One region of the Massilimicrobiota sp. An80 genome, then DNA from elsewhere that is predicted to be linked to it. Evidence: a T-box and tRNA genes for the amino acid it is inferred to sense, from the RefSeq annotation. Region 1 holds a T-box; the other holds one or more tRNA genes.
The links. A T-box is a leader RNA that pairs with one kind of tRNA and senses whether it is charged. The one in region 1 lies ahead of tyrS (tyrosine--tRNA ligase), so its partner is inferred to be a tRNA-Tyr.
Positions count from the first base shown of each region.

Region 2: it encodes a tRNA-Tyr, which carries the amino acid that the T-box ahead of tyrS (tyrosine--tRNA ligase) is inferred to sense. The anticodon was not compared.

Region 1 covers NZ_NFHI01000036.1:11,913-19,035, forward strand. Annotated here, with positions in the region: gene B5G32_RS09945 (bifunctional riboflavin kinase/FAD synthetase) at 1-776, opposite strand, end outside; gene truB (tRNA pseudouridine(55) synthase TruB) at 776-1,612, opposite strand; gene B5G32_RS09955 (FKBP-type peptidyl-prolyl cis-trans isomerase) at 1,664-2,032, opposite strand; gene tyrS (tyrosine--tRNA ligase) at 2,042-3,268, opposite strand; T-box leader at 3,307-3,505, opposite strand; gene B5G32_RS09965 (chloride channel protein) at 3,547-4,797, opposite strand; gene B5G32_RS09970 (LacI family DNA-binding transcriptional regulator) at 4,831-5,847, opposite strand; gene B5G32_RS09975 (YtxH domain-containing protein) at 5,850-6,332, opposite strand; gene B5G32_RS09980 (hypothetical protein) at 6,352-6,651, opposite strand; gene murC (UDP-N-acetylmuramate--L-alanine ligase) at 6,716-7,123, opposite strand, start outside.
Region 2 covers NZ_NFHI01000010.1:18,393-25,515, reverse strand. Annotated here, with positions in the region: gene B5G32_RS14100 (flagellar transcriptional regulator FlhC) at 1-46, opposite strand, end outside; gene B5G32_RS04375 (NifU family protein) at 211-435, opposite strand; gene B5G32_RS04370 (CvfD/Ygs/GSP13 family RNA-binding post-transcriptional regulator) at 564-938, shown strand; gene B5G32_RS04365 (glucose-6-phosphate isomerase) at 938-2,218, shown strand; gene B5G32_RS04360 (hypothetical protein) at 2,313-2,678, opposite strand; tRNA gene B5G32_RS04355 (tRNA-Gly) at 3,052-3,125, opposite strand; tRNA gene B5G32_RS04350 (tRNA-Lys) at 3,133-3,208, opposite strand; tRNA gene B5G32_RS04345 (tRNA-Gln) at 3,212-3,287, opposite strand; tRNA gene B5G32_RS04340 (tRNA-Tyr) at 3,295-3,378, opposite strand; tRNA gene B5G32_RS04335 (tRNA-Thr) at 3,384-3,459, opposite strand; tRNA gene B5G32_RS04330 (tRNA-Val) at 3,465-3,540, opposite strand; gene B5G32_RS04325 (PucR family transcriptional regulator) at 3,644-4,801, opposite strand; gene B5G32_RS04320 (DUF3784 domain-containing protein) at 5,089-5,748, opposite strand; gene B5G32_RS13660 (hypothetical protein) at 5,830-6,012, opposite strand; gene B5G32_RS04310 (DUF3887 domain-containing protein) at 6,135-6,776, opposite strand; gene B5G32_RS04305 (PadR family transcriptional regulator) at 6,769-7,116, opposite strand.

The DNA of each region.
Region 1 (7,123 bases):
AAATCTAAAATATGAACTTCTAAAGAAGCTTTATCTAATGGTTGAAAAGTGGGATTATATCCAATATTACACATTCCCATGTAGGTATTTTGATTGATAATCACTTTAACAGCATAGACACCACCACAAGGTAAAAAATAAGAACCATAATCAATATTAGCTGTTGGAAAACCAATTTCATGTCCAATATGTCTACCGTGGATAACCTGACCATGTACACAGTATTGACGTCCTAATAATTCATTTAAATCTTTCATTTGTCCATTTTCTAGATGCTGTCGAATACGTGTTGAAGAAATCTTTTCTCCTTTATAAATGACTTCATCTATAACACTGACATTAAAACCAAAAGATTCCTGCAATGTTTTCGCATCACCCTGATTTTTTGCACCAAAACGAAAATCAAAACCACAGACTACATGCTTGATACCACATTCAATAAGATATTTCTGTATGAATTCTTGAGGCGATAAAGCAGCAACCTTGGGTGTAAATTCAATCACAAACAAATAATCAAATCCTCTTTTTTTAAGAATTTCATAACGATCATCAATGGAAGTCAGACATTTTTCTTCTTTTAACTTTCCTAATACATAAAGTGGATAATGATCAAAAGTTATTAAAGCTTTATGATAATGCTTTGTGTCTGCAACTCGTTTCACTTCTTCAACAAGTGCCATATGCCCTACATGTAAACCATCAAAAAAACCAATTGCTGCTACAATAGAGTCTGTCATATGTAATTGCATATCTTCTTTTAAATAAATGATTTCCATTAAAATAGCCCTCTTATACTTTTTAAATATCCTTCACCATCAGGTCCATAAACCGCTAAAACCTTATGATTTTGATTACATACAACAACCTGATGATCAATATCACTCTTTATTTTTTTACCATGATAAACAATATTTTCATCATCAATGTAATAATGTTCAAAATGTTGAAATGCATCTTCTAAACTCATGAACTGATAATGTCCTTGTTCAATATCTTCTAAACTATAACAGTCTTCAAGATAAAACTCTCCTGAAGCTAAACGTATTAAATGAGTCATATGTGCAGGATAGCCCAACTTTTTTCCTATATCTACACACAATGAACGAATATATGTGCCTTTGGAACATTTTACCTGAAATGTTATGGATTGATCTTGTTGGGAAATTAACTCTATTTTTTCAATCATAATAGTTCGGGGTTGAATATCTACATGTTCCTGATTTCTGGCATATTCATACAATTTTTTACCATGCACTTTAATAGCCGAATAAATAGGCGGAATTTGTTGTTGCTTTCCAATAAAAGACTGTAAAGTTTCTTCAACATCTCTTACACCATGAAAGGCTTTTTCTTCCATAATTTGACCACTACTATCGTATGTATCAGTAGCTGTTCCTAAAAAGAGTGTCGCCTGATAAACTTTTGTTTCACTCATTAAAAATTGTAAAGCCTTTGTTGCTTTGCCAATACACAAAACCAGAACACCTGTGGCATCAGGATCCAATGTCCCACAATGTCCAACTTTTTTTGTATGAAGAATCTTTCTAATACGATTCACAACATCATGACTTGTCATACCTGCCGGTTTATTAACTAACAATATTCCATCCATTTCAAAACCTCCTCATCTGTGAAATATAAAAATGAGTCATTAGACTCAAATTTATTGAATTTCACGATAAATCTTGTGCAAAGTAATATCAAATGTTGCTTCTTTTCCTGCAAGCTCTGCAGTGTAGTTTTCAGGAAAAGTTACAGTAATTGTTTTTTCTTCATCTAATTTCATCCCAACAATTCCATCTTCAAAACCATCAATCATGGTATCAGAACCTAATTTTAACTCATAACCCTCTGCACTTCCACCATTGAAAGCTACACCGTCAATTTTTCCTACAAAATCAATATTCACATAATCGCCATTTTGAGCTACAGCAGTTTGATTTTGAGTATCACTATTTTGTGTTTCTTGACTTTGTGATGAACAACCCAAAAGCATAACTAATGCCATGAAACTTCCTAATATTTTTTTCATCCTATCCTCCTATTTATGATTAATAACATAATAATTTTTCTTACCACGTCTAATAACAGTTGCCTGTTTTCCAAAAGCATTTTCTTTTTGAATAACAAAGCTTACATCTGTAATCTTTTCTCCATTGACAAGAACAGAACCACCTGTAACAAATTGACGTGCTTCTCGATTTGATGAAGCAGCCCCTACTTTAACTAAAGCATTTAAAATTTGTGTATCTTCTTCCATATCTATACTAGGAACACCATGGAAGCATGACTGAACTTGTTCTAATGTTAAATCTTGAATTTTACCAGAGAATAACATTTGGCTAATATCCAAAGCTTCCTGATATGCTTCTTCACCATGGATAAATGTAATCACTTCTTTTGATAGAGCTTTATGTGCTTCTCTTAAATGAGGCTGTGTTTTATTCTTTTCTTCTAATTCTTCAATTTCTTCTTTAGATAAGAAAGTTAAGAATTTTAAGTAATCAATGACTTTATCATCTTCTGAATTAATAAAGAACTGATACATTTCATATGGTGATGTTTTTTTACGATCTAACCAAATGGCATGACCGTTTGTTTTTCCAAATTTCGTACCATCAGATTTAGTAAGCAAAGGCATTGTAAATCCATAAGCTTCTTTCCCTGTTTTCTTTCTAATCAATTCAATACCAGCAGTAATATTTCCCCATTGATCTTGTCCAGCTACCTGCATTTGGCAACCTTTATTTTCATATAACCAATAGAAATCCATGGCCTGCATAATCATGTAAGAAAATTCAGTATATGTAATTCCTAAGTCTAATCTTCTTTTGACAATATCTTTATTCAACATATAGTTGACATTAAAATATTTACCATAATCTCTTAAAAAATCAATGAAGTTTAAATCTTTTGACCAATCATAATTATTCACAACTTCAAACCCAAATAAATCCTGAGCCTGTTTTTTTAGACATTCAAAATTATGTTGTACTTCTTCTTTAGTAATCATTGGTCTTTCAGTATCAGGTTTAGGATCTCCAATCAAACCTGTAGCTCCACCTACTAATAAAATAGGATTATGTCCGGCATCCTTTAATCGTTTACTAATCAAAAATGATGAGAAATGTCCAATATGTAAACTATCACCAGTTGGATCAGTACCAATATAAAAAGTCATTCCTCCATTATTTAATTTTTCTTCAATATCTGGCGAGCTAACATCTTTAATTAAACCACGCCATACTAATTCATCATAAATTTTCATAACATATATCCTCCTTATAAAATAAAAAAAGAATTCATCAAAAGGACGAATTCTCGCGGTACCACCTTTATTTATGCATTAAGCATACGCTCTTTATTGATAACGATGTTGCCACCGGCTAAACTTTTCATTTAGCTGCTCCAAAGTGTATTCATTATAAACAATGATCTATTTCCACCAATCATAGACTCTCTATAACATCCATTTATAATTACTTGTCTTCTTCAACGCTTAAATATATAATATGCGATTTTCAAGTCGAAGTCAACTTAAAATTTTTACTTTGCATTTTGATTGATAAATTCAACTGAAGTTTTAGAATATACAATTTTTTGTGCTTGATACAAACTAAAATATCCTGATAAAACATAACATAATGCAACAACAATAGCCATTGCTGTTAAATATTGAATACCAAACATTTCAGCCCCTAACATGAGACTTGTAAGTGGTGAATTAATAACACAACAAAACATACCAACAATTCCAATAACAGCCCCTAGATGAGGATCAATGCCCAATAATAAAGCTGATACATATCCTAAAGTTGAACCAATCACAAAAGTTGGAACAATTTCTCCACCTTTAAAACCACAGCCGATAGTAATAGCAGTAAAAATAGCTTTCATGAAAAAATCATATGGTAGAGCCTGATGATAAAGAGCTTCTGCAACAATTTCCATTCCAGCTCCTAAATATCTTTGTTGAAAAAAGAAAACCAAAATCATCAACATGAATGATCCCATAATAACTCGTATATATGGATTATGAAAATATTGATGAAAACATTTGTGACTATAATGCATCATTAATACAAATACAATGGAAAAAGCAGCAATAATAAATGCAAAAACAGCTAATCTTAAACTCATAATTGGTGTTAATTGAAAAGGAATTGATAACTGATAAAAAGTTGGCTGACATCCAAAAAGTTGTGCAATTCCAAATGAAATCAAACTACTGCATAAGCATGGAACTAATGCCGCATAATAAAATACACCGACACTAACAACTTCCATGGAAAAAAGTGTCGCAGTTAATGGAGTTCCAAATAAAGCTGAAAAGACTGCACTCATACCACACATAATCAGCATTGACATTTCACGCTGATCAGCATGAATTATTTTTCCAAAAGATGTTGCTAGAGAACCACCAATTTGTAATGCAGCTCCTTCTCTTCCACTAGAACCTCCAAACAAATGGGTAATAATAGTGGCTAAAAAAATCGCTGGTGCTAATAAAACAGGAACTTTTTCCTGTTGGCGAATAGATTGAATAATCGTATTTGTTCCTGGTTCGTGAGATAAATGAACCAGACGATAAAGATAGACAATACAAACACCACCAATTGGCAATCCCCATACAATCCATGAATGTGACAAACGAAAATCAGTAACATAATCAATAGAAATATGAAACAATGCTCCTACAATACCACAGACAATACCCAAAACAAAAGCAATCCATAACCATTTACAGACAAAACATATATTTAACTTTAAATCTATAAAGAATTGTTTGATATACATAAGATTCCCCTTTGAAAAAAACTTCTAAATCAATTAGAAGTCTTTCTTTGTTGTAGCACGTGGCATCAATAAATGTTGAATGACAACAGCTTTGTTTTCAATTTCTTCATCATTAAGTATTTTTGTTAGCAATCTTACAGCTAATGCCCCCATATCATACACAGGAACATGAATAGATGTTAATGAAGGGCGACAAATCAAAGCATAGCTTGTATTCATCATACCAATAACTTCCATTTCATCAGGAATTTCAATTCCATTGTCAATTGCAGCATTCACAACAGCAACAGCTTCCTTATCATAACTTGTAAAAACAAGATCATGTCGATGATTTTTAAAATACTCTAAAAATTGTGGATAGCTTTTTTCATAATGTGATGATGTATGTACGACCTGTTTTGTTGCATCAAAAACCAAATCATATTTTTGATAAGCTTCCTGAATTCCAGTAATCATTTCTTCTATGTTGATTAAATTCTGCTTAGGTGACACAAACAAAATATCACTTTTTCCCTGTGCCAAATATTTATCAACAACCTCATATGCAATCTTTTTTGCATCAGCAAAAATAGATCCCATATATTTCCCAGTAACACTTGTTCCAATAACAACTGCAGGTATTTTATATTTATTAACTAAAGCAATTTCCTTTTCGATTTCTTCATTATTAAATAAAATCACACCATCTGCACGTGATTTCACAACTTTTTCAATAACAGTTTCAATAGGATTGCCATCTCCAATTTCATCTGTTGTATAAATACTGACATTATAATCTAAACGGCGACTTGTATCACCTATTCCACCAATCATATCTTTCACATGAGCAAATAATGATTGTGGAAAAACAATAGCAATCGTTGTTGTCTTACTTGTTGCAAGACCTCTGGCAATCTGATTGGGTTTGAAATCTAAACGTTGAATAGCCTCAAGGACTTTATCACGTGTTTTAGGTTTCACAACACTCGAACCGTTAATAACACGTGAAACTGTTGCCAGAGAAACACCAGCTTCTCTAGCAACATCATAAATTGTTACATTTTTTCCCATGATTAATCTTTAATCTCTTCAATCATTTCATCTAATTTTTCTTCAACATTCTCGATTTCATTTTCAAAAGCTTCTAAATAATCATCATCTACAGATGAATCTAAAACTTTTGTTTTGACTTCTTCTATTTTATCATTGACTTTTTGTGTCAAATCAACAACTCCATCACGAATCGTTAAATACTGGTCACTATCTTTTACTTTTGCAGCAAAATCTTCTAATTTTGCTTCCAATTCATTAAGTTTATCTCTTGTTGTTGCTTTAAATGTATCAATATCAAATTCATCTACAGATTTCTTAACTGTTTCAATTGTTTGACCTAACATAGCTTCAAGATCTTCTTTTGTCATATTCTTTAAATTATCATAAGCTTTTAAAGATTCACGTTTAATATCTTCTCTTAATTCACTACCTTTTTTAGGTGCCAATAACAATCCAGCGACTGCACCAATACCTAAACCAACTAAAAACTTTCCAAATTTCATTCTAATCACCTTTCTCTTTCTATTTTTTTCTTCTTAAAAACGAAGTTAAAAATCCTAAAACCCCAAATAAACCAGATTTCATACCACCTTTTGAAAAAATTCCACTTACCAATTCAACAGGTGCATTGAGCATATTCATTTTATTATTGACATCATCTAAAATATGATCAACTTTTTGAATGGTTGTTTCTAACATTGTCATTAAAACCGTTGTTTCTTTGACAGCTAAAGACATTCTTATTAATAATAGACCTAAGCTCAAAAGTGCAAAAGCCCCAGATAATATCAAAATGCAATAGCATACTAATTTTGCATCCATAAGTTCTCCTTTCTGCCAATTTACCATATTATAGCATAAATACAACATGATTAAAAGATAACCCTTACTGCGATTGTTTATAAGCAATAACTTGATCTTCTAATTTATAAATATCTTTACTACTCATAAATAGATAAACAACATTATCATATTGACTTAAAAGCTTCACAGCAGCTTCATCTTCATGAATAACCTGAGCACGTGGATTGTATTTTGCAATGTCATAAATGTCTATATCAATACCAGGTTCTTTCTTCGCATTTTCTGGAAAATGGACAAAGAAAGGATAATCTGCTAAATCCATTGCTTCAGCAAATTCTTTAGCAAAACGTAATCCCCTTGAAAAACGATCTGGTTGAAAGATGGCAACAATCTTTTTATGTGGATAACGTGAGCGTGTTGCTTCAATGACATAACGGATTGCTGTTGGATGATGTGCATAATCATCCACATAAATATTATTCCCAACTGT
Region 2 (7,123 bases), on a different contig from region 1:
CATAAAGAATTGATGCAATTTTTAATTGTTCTTGTTTTCTGTTCATTCTTATCACCAATCTTATTTTAACCGTAATAAGTAGACATTATTCTACAAAACAAGACTTTCTAAGTATATAAGAATATTTGTTATAAATCAAGTGATATTATCACATAATATAATTATAATATATTTTTCGTCGTTTTTTTCTCAAATTTTTCTCAATTTTTATTAAATAGCCTGAACTTCTAAAACTCCTGGAACTTCTTCAATTAAAATCTGTTCGACACCATCTTTTAAAGTTGCATCCAACATCATACATCCAGCACAGGCACCATGCATTTGTACATAAACAATTCCATCTTCAAATTTTACAAATTCAATGTCTCCACCATCTCTTTGTAAATAAGGTCTTAATTTATGTATCACTTTTTTAATTTCTGCTTCTTGATCCATGATTTCAGCCTCCTCTATAAATCTTTCTTATTATACCACAATTTTTTAAGAATAAAAGTCCAATGCTTTGATTTCACTTTCCACAAATATGACTTTATGCTATAATGAGTATGATTGGAGGGATGTCAATGGAGCATCGTGTCAAAACTGGTGATATTATTGATGTAACCATTACGGGAATTCAACCTTATGGTGCATTTGCATCTTTACCCGATCAATCTTCTGGTTTAATTCATATCTCTGAAATATCTGATAAATTCGTTAGAAATGTAGAAAATTTTGTACATGTTGGCGAAGTCATTCGTGTAAAAGTGATTGATATTGATCATACAACACATCAAGCCAAGCTTTCTTTAAAAGCTGTTCATATGGCGAAAAGAAAATACAAAAGAGCTTATAAAAACCAGAGAGAAAAGATACAAGAAACACCTTTAGGATTTTATCCATTAAAAGAAAAATTGCCTGAGTGGATAACTCTAGGCGTAATCAAGGAGGAAGAATGATGATTAAAGTTGATTTATCAAAAGCAAAATTAACTGAAAGTATGGACTCATACAAAGAACAAGTTGCTCAAATTCATGATATGATCCATAACAAAACTGGACAAGGAAGTGACTTCTTAGGATGGGTTGACTTACCTGTAAACTATGATAAAGATGAAGTTGAAGCTATTAAAGCAAAAGTTAATGAATTAAAAGATGAAATTGATGTTTTATTAGTATGTGGTATTGGTGGTTCTTATTTAGGTGCAAGAGCTGCCATTGAAGCCTTAAATGGTTTATACCCTACTCATTCTGTGCAAATTATTTATATTGGAAATACATTCTCTTCTAACTACTTATCTCAAGTCAAAGAATATGTAAAAGATAAAGAATTCGCAATTAATGTTATTTCTAAATCTGGAACAACAACTGAAACTTCTATTGCATTTAGAATCTTTAAAGAATTACTAGAATCAACAAAAGGTAAAGAAGTTGCAAGAAAGAGAATTGTTGCAACTACTGATAAAGAAAAAGGAGCATTAAAAACTTTAGCTACTAACGAAGGATATACAACATTTGTTGTCCCTGATGATGTTGGTGGACGTTATTCTGTTTTAACTGCTGTTGGTTTATTCCCTATCGCTATGGCCGGTATTGATATTGATGCTATGATGAAAGGTGCTGCTGATGCAAGAGAAGAATACAGCAATCCTGACTTAGACAAAAACAGTGCTTATCAATATGGTGTTGCAAGACAAATGTTATCAAAACAAGGTTATCCTGCCGAAATGTTTGTGACTTATGAATTACAGTTAGCACAAACTGCTGAATGGTGGAAACAATTATTCGGTGAATCAGAAGGAAAAGAAGGAAAAGGAATCTTACCTACAAGTGCAACTTTCTCAACTGATTTACATTCACTTGGACAATTTATTCAAGAAGGAAGCAAAGTTTTATATGAAACTATTTTAAAAATTGCAAATCCAATTTCTGATTTAGAAATTCCTAGTGATCCTGATAACTTAGATAACTTAAACTATCTTGCAGGAAAAACTGTTGATTATGTTAATAAAAAAGCATGTGAAGGAACAATTGATGCCCATGTCAACACTGGAAATGTTCCTAACATTCAAATTACACTTGATGAATTAACTCCATACTCATTTGGATACATGGTATACTTCTTTGAAAAAGCTTGTGCTTTATCAGTATACTTATTAGGTGTCAATCCATTCAATCAACCAGGTGTTGAAGTTTATAAGAAAAATATGTTTAAATTACTTGGTAAGCCAGGTGTATAGAAGTGAGCGATCACTTCTTTTTTTATTCCTATCATTTCACAATAAAAAATGTTCTCTTTGAAAAGAGAACAAAAATTAATAAATAGATCACACCTTAGTTATTATTTTGATATATGACAGTATACTCATCAGGTTCATCTAAATGATATTGCCTTATCTCTTTAATATGCTTGTCTGAGTTGTCAATTGTGTATTGATATCCTGAAGATTCCCCTGATAATAACGAAAAATATGCTTCAATTCTATAAATACCATCATCTATTTCTTCTAGCTCAGCCTTCTTAAAATAACCTACCGAAGTTCCTGAACTCATCTCTATGACAATATTTTCATTGGAAACTTCGACGTTATTTTGATTTACCGCAACCATATAAGTCGTTTGCTGGTCTATAAAAACAAGAACCACTATAAAAACCAATAGACAAACTATAAAACATATTATTTTTTTTGATTTTAACATTGACCATCCCACCTTTCTTTTCAATTATCATTTTACTTCCAGTTCTATTGGTTTACATCTTAATGACTTTTCTAATATCATTTTATCAAAATATAACAATCATCTCCAGAATTACATAAGATAAAACTTCATTTTACATAAAAACATAACAACAATCAAACAATTAAAATCATTAAGGATACCTTAACATTTATTAATATGACTTTTATACAAATGAAATAATCTATTAGAAAACTATAAATTTAATAGATTAACTTGTTTTTCAATTAAGTCTTTTTACATCCATACTTTTTATAAATAAAAAAGATACCAAACAGAATTGTATAATTTTGCTTGATATCTCATATTTCATAAAAGTTTGTGTTCATTCAATTGGAGCGGGTGATGGGAATCGAACCCACGTAGTCAGCTTGGAAGGCTGAAGTTCTACCATTGAACTACACCCGCAAAAGAATGGTGACCCGCAGGCGACTCGAACGCCTGACCCTCTGATTAAAAGTCAGATGCTCTACCTACTGAGCTAGCGGGTCAAATGGCTGGGATAGCTGGATTCGAACCAGCGCAATGACAGAGTCAAAGTCTGTTGCCTTACCGCTTGGCTATATCCCAACAGAAATGGTGGGGAGGGGCGGATTCGAACCACCGAACCGAAAGGAACTGAGTTACAGTCAGCCGCGTTTAGCCACTTCGCTACCTCCCCGTATATGGTGCCGGCTAAAGGACTTGAACCCTCAACCTACTGATTACAAGTCAGTTGCTCTACCAATTGAGCTAAGCCGGCATAAATGGTGGAGGTTAACGGGCTCGAACCGCTGACCCTCTGCTTGTAAGGCAGATGCTCTCCCAACTGAGCTAAACCTCCAATTTCTAGTGCCCTCTTATAATAGCATACGACTATGAACACGTCAAGAAAAAAATGAAAATAAAAAAGAAACAGAAATTATGTCTCATTTTTCTGTTTTCTTCTATTTCATCATTTTAGCAATATAAAAGGCTATCATATAAGGAAATTTTTCTTCAAAAGTTGCAAGTTCACAATTTAAAAGTGTTTTTATTTTTTCAATACGATAATGAACAGTATTACGATGCGTATATGTTGATCTCGCAATTTTTTGTGGACTTCCATCATATTTCAAATAATAATATAATGTTTTTTCTAATTCACTATTATGTTTTTGATCATATTGAATCAATGTATCTAATAAATGATGATACATATCAGATAATATTTTTTGATCCTGTATAGAAAATAAAATCTGATAAATACCCATATCATCAAAACAAATAATATTTTTTTGAAACATTCTGGCAAATGTTACTGCTGATAAAGCGCGTTGATAACTTAAATTCAATTCTCTGATATCTTTTAATTGTGTACCCATTCCAATATGCAAAGCAGATACTCTCATTCTATTTTTAGCACGATGATACATGGACTCCACTAGTTGATAAAAGACCTTTTGAGATAAATTATTCACAATCAGCACATAATATCCATCATACCAAAAAAAGCTATAGGGACACTCTATTTTTTCAAAATAGAGCTGTAATTGTAAAGATAATCTTCTTCTTTCAATTTCACTATACTGACTGGCATCCTCAATATCTATCAACAAAACCTGAAAATCTCCATCTACATCAAAACTACGCATTAATTCATTCCTATTTTCTTCAATAGTGCGTGGATCACTAAAAATATTTTGAAAATACTGTGTAACCAAATAATCCTCTTTTTGCGAAAACAAACAACGCATACAAAAATCTTTAATCAGGTCAACCATATGAATATGCCATGGTGAAATTAACAGCGGAAAATCATTGTTTTCACAATAATCAAGAACATCTTGAGGAACATCAAAAATATACTTTCCAGTATTAATAATAAGCCCGACACTATGATACTTAACCAAATATTCTACAAGGTTTAAAAGTGCTCCTTCTTTTTGAAATCCTAAACCACTTGTCACAATCAATTCTTTTCCCCACAATTGTTGAATTGTCGTTGTATCTTCAATAAGGTGAACCCAGCTCATAGCATTGGCACACCCTTTTTGTCCACATAATAGTGTAAGCTGATATAATTCTTTGGTTTCATTCAATGCATCTTCTATTGTAAATCCCATCATCTCACCTACTTTCTTTTATTATACTCTTCTTTTGTGCAATATGCACAAAAATCAATCATCATATTTAGATTCTCAGACCCTTTTCTTTTACATAAAAAATCATATAATAAAAGTGTAAAAAATGATCTATTATCAAAGGAGGGTCTTTTCATGAATGTTTCTTATAATTATTTCTTATTAGCTCACAATTATGAAATTTGTCCTTCTTGGATAAAATGTGAGCATTACTTCAACTGTGCTAGTTTTTCAAAATTATTCCCTTTTTCAAAATTTCATCTATTTAACTAGCCAAAAAAAGCAACGTGAGATAACGTTGCTTTTTTATATGAACTTAATTGATTATAAATATTTTGAGTCTGTTTTTCATTTTCTCCACTCACAACAAAAATTTCATTTTCTGTATAAATAATAACATAATGTGAACTATGCGTGTATGCATAAAGATGATAATTCCCAAATTCATCATTATAATATCTACCCGCTTCAACAACTGCATTATTGATACCATTTTTCTTACGACCAATATCAAAATCATCACAATATTCTACTTTTAAAATATCATCATAATCAATTTTTAAAGATGATACAAAAGTTCCTGATAGTTGAACATAGTCATCATTATATTCTATATCAATATCCCCTATAAACATAACACCCATAATAAAAGCTCCCAAAATAACAGTAATCAATACCCCTATTCCTATAGACATTTTCATTTTCTTTTGATTACGCTCTACACTGGCATACTCACTGCCAACAAAAATAATCGCCATTCCAACAATAAAAGTTCCTATCATTATATATAGTCCTATATCTTTTAGCATAAACAAAGAAAACAAGCCACAAGTCATAACAAGAAAACCTAATCCTACAATACGACATAATTTCTTTTCATTATACTTTGCTTTTTCTTTTTCACTAGCAGTGTTATAACCAGCAATCAAAAAACGATCCTTTTCCCATTAATAATAAGATGGATATTATTAAAAATATGATAGATATCACAAGTCCCATTCTATCGCCTCCTAAAAGATACCATGATTATACTTCAATTGAGCATAAAGCATGATTCCAACACCCGCTATTATGCCAATAACTATGAATATTTCACCCAACACAAATAAACGTAATAAACGAGCTAAAAGATTCATCAAACAACCCAAACCACATATCAACATACCTACTCCCATTGTCTTTGAATATGACATCAGATTCTCTTGTTTTATTTTTCTTTTATGATAACTATGAACCAACGAAACATTACCTTTAAAGTGTGCATATGCAAAAACAAAGCATGTGATTGACATTAACAGATAACTTATATTCTCCATCATTTCATATATAACCCCATTAATTCATAATTTTCATTAAAAGTTATTGTGTATGTTACACTACGCTGTTCATATAATGCAACAACTTCTCCCACAACACAAATATCATTGTTTTGTTTAATTTCTGTATATCTCTGACTTGTTATACGTTGATAATCTCCCAAATCTCCTAACGATAAAATTGATTCCTTGAGAAGACTTTCTGACATGGATTCTTTCATTTTTTCATCACAATTTTCAAGTATAGCTTGTATGTCAAGATGTGATATATCTAAAATTGTTTCTTCCATATGCTGTTCAACTGTTTTTTGATCAAATAATCCAGATGTTCCTAATGTCTGATACTCAGGAATAAGAGAACGTACCAATAAATAGACACCTAAAATCAATACAGCGACAACACCCATAATAATGCCAATTATTTTTTTATAAGAACGACGTGTTTTCACACCCATGTTTTCATTAAATTCATGAGCCAATTCTTTTGGTGTCCCCATTCTTTGAATGATTTCTTCAAATGATTCACCATTTTTTAATGCCATTTCAATGTCATTTTCTAAATCCAATTTAATTTTTTTCTTTTGTTGTTGAGAACAATTTAATAATCTGATAACTTTTTTTATATATTTTTCTTTATTCATATTCATTCTCCTCTAATATCTCATTAACAACCATTGAAAAATTCTTCCATAATTGTTTCAATGCTTTGAGCTGTTCTTTCCCTTTATCTGTCAAGCAATAATATTTACGTGATAATTCTTTATTTTGTGGTGGCGTCCATTGACTTTCAACCAATTCATCATCCTCTAAACGATATAAAATAGGATAGAGTGTTCCTTCTTTCATTTCAAACATACCATGACTTTTTTCTTTCATATACATAATCATCTGATAGCCATACATCCTTTCTTGTGAAAGAAGCTGTAAAACCAAAATTTCTAAAATTCCTTTTTTTAATTGTCTTTCATATCTTTCATTCATTCAATCA